Regions from separate parts of the Pseudomonas multiresinivorans genome, predicted to be linked through region 2. Evidence: riboswitches for the same ligand, from Rfam matches in the RefSeq annotation. Region 2 holds a riboswitch; each other region holds the start of a gene.
The links. Region 2 has a riboswitch for cobalamin ahead of cobW (cobalamin biosynthesis protein CobW). Riboswitches for the same ligand answer to the same signal wherever they lie in the genome.
Positions count from the first base shown of each region.

Region 1: linked by a shared signal. The riboswitch ahead of cobO (cob(I)yrinic acid a,c-diamide adenosyltransferase) and the one ahead of cobW (cobalamin biosynthesis protein CobW) in region 2 are both predicted to bind cobalamin.
Region 3: linked by a shared signal. The riboswitch ahead of G4G71_RS28480 (TonB-dependent receptor domain-containing protein) and the one ahead of cobW (cobalamin biosynthesis protein CobW) in region 2 are both predicted to bind cobalamin.

Region 1 is NZ_CP048833.1:2,182,832-2,186,098, forward strand. Features, by position in the region: gene G4G71_RS10040 (ABC transporter permease) at 1-1,023, opposite strand, end outside; cobalamin riboswitch at 1,154-1,378, shown strand; gene cobO (cob(I)yrinic acid a,c-diamide adenosyltransferase) at 1,656-2,267, shown strand; gene G4G71_RS10050 (cobyrinic acid a,c-diamide synthase CobB) at 2,296-3,267, shown strand, end outside.
Region 2 is NZ_CP048833.1:6,375,061-6,378,327, reverse strand. Features, by position in the region: gene cobN (cobaltochelatase subunit CobN) at 1-247, opposite strand, end outside; gene cobW (cobalamin biosynthesis protein CobW) at 351-1,403, opposite strand; cobalamin riboswitch at 1,505-1,699, opposite strand; cobalamin riboswitch at 1,760-1,971, shown strand; gene G4G71_RS29135 (CbtB domain-containing protein) at 2,078-2,263, shown strand; gene G4G71_RS29130 (CbtA family protein) at 2,357-3,076, shown strand; gene G4G71_RS29125 (cobalamin biosynthesis protein) at 3,146-3,267, shown strand, end outside.
Region 3 is NZ_CP048833.1:6,245,199-6,248,465, forward strand. Features, by position in the region: gene dxs (1-deoxy-D-xylulose-5-phosphate synthase) at 1-1,672, shown strand, start outside; cobalamin riboswitch at 1,714-1,890, shown strand; gene G4G71_RS28480 (TonB-dependent receptor domain-containing protein) at 1,997-3,267, shown strand, end outside.

The DNA of each region.
Region 1 (3,267 bases), 2.3 Mb from region 2:
GAAGCCTTCCAGGCAGCCGATCACGGCGATGATGAAGGCAAATACCGGGGCTTTGACGATACCGACCAGGAAGTGCTGCACGGCGATGTCGTTCTGCAGCATGTAGAGGAACATGCGTGGCGAGATATCCAGGCTCAGCGCGCAGACCACGCCGCCGCCGAAGATGCCGGAAATCATCGCCAGGAACGTCAGCATCGGCAGGGTCAGCAGCAGCGCCAGTACCCGCGGCAACACCAGCAGCTCCACGGGGTCGAGGCCCAGGGCCTGGATGGCGTCGATCTCCTGATTGGCCTTCATCGAGCCGATCTGGGCGGTGAAGGCGCTGGCGGTGCGGCCGGCCAGCAGGATCGCGGTGAGCAGCACGCCGAACTCACGGAGGAAGGAGAAGCCCACCAGGTCGACGGTGTAGATCTGCGCGCCGAACTTCTGCAACACCGTGGCGCCGAGGAAGGCCACCACCGCGCCGACCATGAAGGTGAGCAGGGCGACGATAGGCACGGCGTCCAGGCCGGTTTCTTCCATATGCGCGGCCAGTGCGGTCAGTCGCCAGCGACGCGGCCGGAACAGGTTGCGCACCAGGGTCTGCAGTGTCAGGCCGATGAAGCCGAGCACGCCGATCAGGTGGTCCTTGAACGTCAGGGTGGCGACGCCGATGCGCTCCAGCACGTCGACCAGCGCGTTGCCCGGTGCCGGGCCTTTCTCGTCCAGCCGGCACTGGGTAATGGCGCTGCCCACCGTGCGCAGCAGCGCCTGGCGCTCGACCGGAAGGTTGCGGGCGATCTGGTCGAGCTGGCTCATGCGCGCGCCGCCGATGATCTCGGCGAGCAGTGCGGCGCCGGCGGTATCCAGCGCGCCAAGGCCAGCGAAGTCCAGCTCGGCGGGGGACTCGGCGCTGCGCTGGGCGGCGACCTGGGCTTGCAGCGTGGCGAAGTGCGCGAGTGTCCAGTCGCCGCTGATGTGCATCAGGGACGGGGTCGCGGAGGTGTCGAGCTGAAGCTGGCCGGGTTGGGCAGTCGTCGTCATGATTCGCATTCTAGCGAAGTTGAGCGGCCTGACCACTTGACTTGTGTGACCCTTTTTAGAGCCCTGGCGGTTCTGCAGGCGGGCCCCGGCGACAGTCTGTTCAATTGACGCCCCAGCCCGCCAGCCACTAAGCTGCGCGCCTGCTTCAGGTGCCCGCGGCGCAAGTCGAGGGTGAAACAGGGAAGCCGGTGAATTCGATGAGCAATCGAGCATTCCGGCGCTGCCCCCGCAACGGTAAGCGAGCTTCGAACCGCATCCGCCACTGTGCCACTGGCATGGGAAGGCGCGGTTCCTTCGGAAACGCCAGGCGCTTCCACTCGCAAGCCCGGAGACCGGCCTGCTGCATCGCATGGCATCGCGGGAGGCGCTGCCGATCGTCGTGGCGCTCCCTGGCGCCGCGCGTTCGATGTCCTCCGCCTGCCCCGACTGGTCAGTGCCGCGCGGGTGAGAGCGGCGGAGAATCCTTCAGGTGAATTCCCTGTTTCCCAAGCCGACGGCTTTCGCGCCGAGCGGCTTTTACCGCCTGGCGCCGACGCACGCTGGCGGTTCGTTCCTGTCCAGCCCATTCTCCGCTCGCTGCCGCCCGGCCGGCGAGCTGGCGCCTGCGCGCTCCCTTTCTAGAGGCAAACCCCATGACTGAATCCCCTGAAAAGGACGAACGCCATCGTTCGCGCATGCAGCGCAAGAAGTCGGTGATCGACGAGAAGATCGCCCAGGCCCAGGGCGAACGCGGTGTGTTCCTGGTCAACAGTGGCAACGGCAAGGGCAAGAGCAGCTCGGCCTTCGGTATGGTCGCCCGCGCGCTGGGCCACGGCATGAAGGTCGGGGTGGTGCAGTTCATCAAGGGTGCTGCGACCACCGGCGAGGAGGCGTTCTTCCGCCGCTTCCCCGAGGAAGTCAGCTTCCATGTCATGGGCGAAGGCTTTACCTGGGAAACCCAGGATCGCCAGCGCGACATCGCCAAGGCACAGGCTGCCTGGGATGTGGCACGCCAACTGCTGAGCGACCCGCAAGTCGGCCTGGTGGTGCTGGACGAGGTGAACATCGCCCTCAAGCACGGCTATCTGGAGCTGGACACCGTGCTCGCCGACATTGCCGCCCGCCCGCCGATGCAGCATGTGGTCGCTACCGGCCGCGGCGCGCAGCCGGCCATGGTCGAAGCTGCCGACACCGTGACCGAGATGGGCCTGGTGAAACATGCCTTCAAGGCCGGCATCAAGGCGCAGAAAGGGGTGGAGTTCTGATGCCCTTCGTTGTGGCGGAGCGCGCCCGATGACCTCGCGCCAATGCCCCGCCCTGCTGATCGCCGCTCCCGCTTCCGGGCAGGGCAAGACCACCGTGACCGCCGCCCTGGCGCGCCTGCACACGCGCCTCGGGCGCAAGGTGCGGGTGTTCAAGTGTGGCCCGGACTTTCTCGACCCGATGATCCTCGCCCGCGCCAGCGGCGCACCGGTCTATCAGCTGGACCTGTGGATGGTCGGCGAGGGCGAAAGCCGCCGCTTGCTCTGGGAGGCAGCCAGCGAGGCCGACCTGATCCTCATCGAAGGCGTGATGGGCCTGTTCGATGGCTCGCCCTCGGCCGCCGATCTCGCGCGGCGCTTCAACGTGCCGGTGATGGCGGTGATTAATGGCCAGTCCATGGCCCAGACCTTCGGCGCGATGGCCGTCGGCATGGCCACCTACCAGAGCGACCTGCCGTTCTCCGGCGTGCTCGCCAACCGCATCGGCAGCCAGCGCCATCGCGACCTGGTGCGTGACAGCCTGCCGGAATGGATTCGCTGGTATGGCGCACTGCCGCGCGACACCGAGGTCGAGTTGCCCAGCCGTCACCTCGGCCTGGTGCAGGCCGATGAACTGGCCGACCTCGATGCCCGCCTGGACGCCGCCGCCGATGCCCTGGCCGCCAGCGCCAGCACCGAGTTGCCGGCGCCGGTGAGCTTCGCCGCGCCCGAACCGCGTAGCGAGTCTTCCCGCCTCGACGGCGTACGCATTGGCGTGGCGCGGGACTACGCCTTCGCCTTCCTCTATCAGGCCAACCTCGATCTGTTGCGCGAACTGGGCGCCGAACTGGTGTTCTTCTCGCCGCTGCGTGATCAATCGCTGCCGGAGGTGGACAGCCTCTGCCTGCCCGGCGGCTACCCGGAACTGCACCTGCAAGCGCTGGCCGACAACCGCGCCATGGCCCAGGCGATTCACGCCCACCACGAGATGGGCAAGCCGATCCTCGCCGAGTGCGGCGGCATG
Region 2 (3,267 bases):
GGATGACCTTGGCGTGTTGCAGCACCTCGTCGACGTAGAGGTCTACCGAGGCGTGGTTCTGCAGCTGCATCGGGTTGGCCAGGCGCAGGCTTGGGTAGTCCTCCGGCAGCTCGCGCGCGGCCTCGGCGAGCAGCGCCAGGTGCGAGTCGCCGCTGCAGAGAATCACCAGATCGGCAGGCGTCTGGGCCAGGTCGGCGATGCCGTCGTCGGGGACGAAGCCGCCGGGTTGGGTGCGCAGCAGGTGCATGGGCTTGCTCGATGGTGGCTCTTCGTAGGAGCGAGCTTGCTCGCGAACCATGCCCCGCTGCGGAGGTTGGTTCGCGAGCAAGCTCGCTCCTACAAAGGCAGTGTTACGCCAGGGCGGTACGCAGCTCGTTGGCGATGGTGGCCTGGTCCAGCTCCTGGCCGATCACCACCAGGCGGGTGCTACGGGTTTCATCGCTGCGCCAGGCGCGGTCGAAGTGCTTGTCGAAGCGCTTGCCGACGCCCTGCACCAGCAGGCGCATGGGCTTGCCGGGAATGGCGACGAAGCCCTTGATGCGCAGCACGGCGTGGCGCTCGACCAGCGCGTTCAGCGCGTCGAGCAGGGCGCGCTCTTCCACTTCCGGCAGGTCGACGTGGAAGGAGTCGAACTCGTCGTGGTCGTGGTCTTCATGGCCTTCGTGGTCGTGGTGCGTGGGGCGGCTGTCGATGTGCAGCTCGGCCTCGGCATTCAGCCCCAGCAGCACGGAGAGCGGCAGCTGGCCGGAGTTGGCTTCTACGATCTTCACCGCTGGCGGCAGCTCCTCGGCGACTTCGGCTCGGACACGGGCGAGCGCGTCGGCGTCCAGCAGGTCGGCCTTGTTCAGCACCACCAGGTCGGCGCTGGCCAGCTGGTCTTCGAAGAGTTCGTGCAGCGGCGATTCGTGGTCCAGGTTCGGGTCCTGCTTGCGCTGCTCGTCCACCTGCTCGGGATGGGCGGCGAAGGTGCCGGCGGCCACTGCCGGGCTGTCGACCACGGTGATCACCGCGTCAACGGTGCAGGCGTTGCGGATTTCCGGCCACTGGAAGGCCTGCACCAGCGGCTTGGGCAGGGCCAGGCCGGAGGTCTCGATGAGGATCTGGTCGAGGTCGCCACGGCGTGCCACCAGCTCGCGCATCACCGGGAAGAATTCTTCCTGCACAGTGCAGCACAGGCAACCGTTGGCCAGTTCGAAGACGCGGCCGACCGCTTCTTCTTCACTGCAACCGATGGAGCACTGCTTGAGGATTTCGCCGTCGATGCCCAGCTCGCCGAACTCGTTGACGATCACCGCGATGCGGCGACCTTCGGCGTTATCCAGCATGTGGCGGAGCAGGGTGGTCTTCCCGGCGCCAAGGAAGCCGGTGACGATGGTGACAGGGAGTTTGGCCAGGGTCTTCATGCGCGCCTCTTGAGCAGGATGCGGTGCGAGAGGGCGGATGAAGGGCGCGCGCGCGGGTTCGCCGCGCAACGAAGGTCGCCACCGGATCACCCCGCCCGGTTGTCTTGATGCTGCTCGAGGCAGGTCTCCTGGCTCACAGCCCTCTGGTATCTCTTCGCCTTCCCGCCCGAATCGGCAGTGGCGCGTGAAGAGACAGGCTGTTCACAGTTGCGGGGGCAGCCGTGGCGCATCCGAAGATTTCCACGTTCCCTCTTAGCTCCGGCCAGCGCCGGAGAACCTCGAAGGGAGGAAGGCTACGCAGCGACGGCGGGGCGGTCAATCGCCGGGGATCGGTTGACGCTTGCAGGGCTTCGTGGTCAGCTAGCGCGGTTTCAGGTGTCTCGCGCCACGCGCGCGAGGTGAAACGGGAAGCCGGTGCGTCCGCAAGGACCAGTCCGGCGCTGCCCCCGCAACGGTAAGCGATCGTAGGGTCATCAGTAGCCACTGTGCTCCGGCATGGGAAGGTTGACCCGCTTGGCCACTGGCCGACATCGCAAGCCCGGAGACCGGCCTGGAATTCTTTGTTTTTGGCAAACCCGCGGTGGGCGGGCGCAGGCCGTGGCGCGGCCGTTCCGGCGCGTTCGAATGCGTTCAACCTCTGCGTTCTCTTACTTTGATCTTCAGAGGGAACGTTCATGTCCAGCAGCACCCTGACGCACGCGTCGAGCACTTCCATCCCCCTTTCCAAGCGCATCAGCCTGGCCGTCGGCGCCAGCCTGCTCGGTGCGCTGCTGGTGTATTTCGCCGGCTTCTCGCACATCGATGCGGTGCACAACGCCGCCCACGATACTCGTCACAGTGCGGGCTTCCCCTGCCACTAATGTGCACCGCCTGCGCGTAAGCGCAGCGAATTCGAGGCACTCCTGGCCGCGCGTTTGCAGCGTTCGGGGCCTCGTCTCGCCTGGAGAATTGCAATGATCAAACGTATCGCCCAGACCGCCGGTTTCGCCGGTCTGATCGCGGCGCTGGTGCTGACTGTGGTCCAACTGCTGTGGGTGTCCCCGCTGATCCTCAAGGCGGAAACCTACGAGAAAGCCGAACCGGCTGCCGCGCTGGTCGAAGAAAACCACGAGCACGCCCATGACCACGCTGCAGGCGCAGTGGCCGCCCACGAGCACGACGCGGAAGCCTGGGAGCCGGAAGACGGCTGGCAGCGCATCCTCTCTACCACTGGCGGCAACCTGGTGGTCGCGGTGGGCTTCGCCCTGATGCTGGCTGGCCTGTTCACCCTGCGCGAGCCGGGCAAGACCTCCGAAGGCCTGCTCTGGGGCCTGGCCGGTTTCGCCGTGTTCACCCTGGCGCCGTCCCTTGGCCTGCCGCCGGAGGTGCCCGGCACCGCCGCCGCCGACCTGACCCTGCGCCAGACCTGGTGGATCGGCACCGCCGCTGCCACCGCTGGCGGCCTTGCGCTGCTGGTGTTCGGCCGCAATTGGGCGCTGCGTGGCATCGGTGTCGCCCTGCTGGTGGTGCCGCATGTGATCGGCGCGCCGCAGCCGGAAGTGCATTCCAGCCTCGCGCCGGAAAGCATCGCCCACGAGTTCATCGTCGCCTCGCTGATCACCAACGCGGTGTTCTGGGCGGCCCTGGGCCTGGTGGCTGCCTGGTTGTTCCGCCGTTTCGCGCCGTCGGCCTGATCTGCGCGTTATGCTCGACCCCGCAGGCGGCCCGGCCGTCTGCGGGGTTTTGTTTTGGGGAGATTGCTGATGACGCTGGTTGCCGGCCTCGGTTGCCGCCGCGGCTGCACGCTCGATGAACTGCGCGCCTTGCTGGCGCAGACGCTGGCCGAGGCCGGCCTCGATGAGTCGAACCTTACCGCGCTGGCTAG
Region 3 (3,267 bases), 130 kb from region 2:
CCTGGTGTGGGACGTCGGCCACCAGGCCTACCCGCACAAGATCCTCACCGGTCGTCGCGAGCGCATGGGCAGCCTTCGCCAGAAGGACGGCCTGGCCGCCTTCCCGCGCCGCTCGGAGAGCGAGTACGACACCTTCGGCGTCGGCCACTCCAGCACCTCCATCAGCGCCGCCCTGGGCATGGCCATTGCCGCGCGCATGCAGGGCTCCAACCGCAAGTCGGTGGCAGTGATCGGTGACGGCGCGCTGACCGCCGGCATGGCCTTCGAGGCGCTCAACCACGCGTCGGAAGTGAAGGCCGACATGCTGGTGATCCTCAACGACAACGACATGTCGATCTCCAACAATGTCGGCGGCCTGTCCAACTACCTGGCCAAGATTCTCTCCAGCCGCACCTACAGCAGCATGCGCGAAGGCAGCAAGAAGGTGCTCTCGCGCCTGCCCGGCGCCTGGGAGATCGCCCGCCGCACCGAGGAATACGCCAAGGGCATGCTGGTCCCCGGCACGCTTTTCGAAGAGCTGGGCTGGAACTACATCGGCCCTATCGACGGCCACGACCTGCCGACCCTGATCGCCACCCTGCGCAACATGCGTGACCTCAAGGGCCCGCAGTTCCTCCACGTGGTGACCAAGAAGGGCAAGGGCTTCGGCCCGGCCGAGATCGACCCGATCGGCTACCACGCCATCACCAAGCTCGAACCCGAGGGCGCCCCCGCCCACGCCGTGCCGAAGAAGGCCGGCGGGCCGAAGTACTCCAGCGTGTTCGGCCAGTGGCTGTGCGACATGGCTGCCCAGGACCCGCGCCTGGTCGGCATCACCCCGGCGATGAAGGAAGGCTCCGACCTGGTGGCCTTCGCCGACAAGTTCCCGGATCGTTACTTCGACGTCGCCATCGCCGAACAGCACGCCGTGACCCTGGCGGCCGGCATGGCCTGCGATGGCGCCAAGCCGGTGGTGGCGATCTACTCCACCTTCCTGCAGCGCGGCTACGACCAGTTGATCCACGACGTCGCGGTGCAGAACCTCGACGTGCTGTTCGCCATCGACCGCGCCGGCCTGGTGGGCGAAGACGGCCCGACCCACGCCGGCAGCTTCGACCTCTCCTACCTGCGCTGCATCCCCGGCATGCTGGTGATGACCCCCAGCGACGAGAACGAGCTGCGCAAGCTGCTCACCACCGGCCACCACTTCGAAGGCCCGGCGGCAGTGCGCTACCCGCGCGGCACCGGCCCGAACGCCGCCATCGAAGCCGAACTGGCTCCGGTGGAAATCGGCAAGGGCGTGGTTCGCCGCGAAGGCAAGGCCGGCAAGGTCGCCTTCCTGGTGTTCGGCGTGCAACTGGCCGAGGCACTGAAAGTGGCCGAACAGTTCGACGCCACGGTCGCCGACATGCGCTTCGTCAAGCCGCTGGACGAGGAACTGGTGCGCCAACTGGCCGCCAGCCACGACCTGCTGGTGACCATCGAGGAGAACTCGGTGATGGGTGGCGCCGGCGCCGCCGTCAGCGAATTCCTCGCCCGCGAGAATATCCAGCAGCCGATCCTGCACCTGGGCCTGCCGGACTACTACGTCGAGCATGCCAAGCCTGCGCAGATGCTCGCCGAGTGCGGTCTGGACGCCGCCGGTATCGAAGCCGCGGTGAAGGCGCGCCTGGAAGCCCTCGGCAATCGCTGAGACCGATCGGCGCATCCCTCCCCGGGAGTATTGCCAGTGACGGGCGCACCGACTAAGGTGCGCCCGTTTTCGTTCGAGGTAACGGGAAGCAGGTGAAAGACCTGCGCTGCCCCCGCAACGGTAACCGACGCACTCCCCAAGGGAGCGCAGCATCGCCATGAGCCACTGCACGAATGTGGGAAGGCGGCGATGTGACGTCGGCAGCCCGGAGACCGCCCTCGACACGCCCCGACAGGTGTTGCGGAGGGCCGCACCGTCAAGTGCGGCCTGCCGCCCTTGCCACGCCCTCCTCGAAAGTCATCCGCCCGCTTTTGAGGACGCTCCATGAAACTGACCCGACTCGCCCTGGCCACCAGCCTGCTGCCCGGCCTGGCGTTCGCCGCCGACGACATCTACCGGCTCTCCGACCAGGTGATCACCTCCGCGCGCCAGGCCCAGCCGCGCGCCGAAGCCACCTCGGCCAACAGCGTGTTCACCCGCGCCGACATCGAACGCCTGCAGGTACGCAGCGTCCCCGCCCTGCTGGCTCGCGTGCCCGGCGTGCAGATGGGCAGCTCCGGCGGCGTAGTCTCGTACTCCGTGCGCGGCACCAGCACCGCGCAGACCCTGGTGCTGGTGGACGGCCAGCGCATCGCCTCGGCCAGCAGCGGCATTGCCCGCCTGGACTACCTGAGCATCGACAGCATCGAGCGCGTCGAAGTGACCCGCGGCCCGCGCTCCGCGCTGTACGGCGCCGACGCCATCGGTGGCGTCATCCAGATCTTCACCCGCCGCGGCGAAGCCGGCCTGCACCCGGAAGTGCGCCTGGCCGCCGGCAACCACGGCACCTTCGAGCGCAGCCTGAGCCTGTCCGGCGGCAACGAGCAGACCCGCTACAACCTCGGCAGCAGCCTGGACGAGAGCCAGGGCTGGGACCGCACCAGCGACAACGTCGGCGCCGACAACGACCACGACGCCCAGCGCAACAAGGCCGTGCACCTGAACCTGGACCATCGTTTCAGCGAGGATTGGAAGGCCGGCCTGAACCTCAACGACCAGCGCGGCAAGAACGAATACGACGACGCCTACAACTTCGAGCCGGGCTCGCCCCGCGACGAGTTCCGCGTCAGCAGCTACAGCGCCTATCTCGACGGCCAGATCACCAACATGTGGAACAGTCGCCTGGAGCTGGGCCGCAGCTTCGACCGCAACAAGGCCGTGGGCGCCGCCGATAGCTGGAACAATGGCACGCTGGAAACCACCCGCCACTCGGCGAGCTGGATCAACCGACTGCAACTGGACGAGGCCAATCAACTGGCCCTGGGCGCCGACTGGTACGAAGACAAGGTCGACGGCAGCACCGACTTCGCCGAGGACCAGCGCAGCAACCGTGCCTTCTTCGCCCAGCACAGTTTAAAGGGCGACAACTTCGGCACCGAGCTGGGCATCCGCCACGACAACAACCAGGCCTACGGCAGCCAGAACAGCTGGAACGCCGCCTTCAGCCTGCCGGTCGGCGACAGCCAGACCTGGATCGCCAGCTACGGCGAAGGCTTCCGCGCACCGACCTTCAGCGACCTCTACTACCCCGGCGCGAGCAACCCGGACCTGAAGGC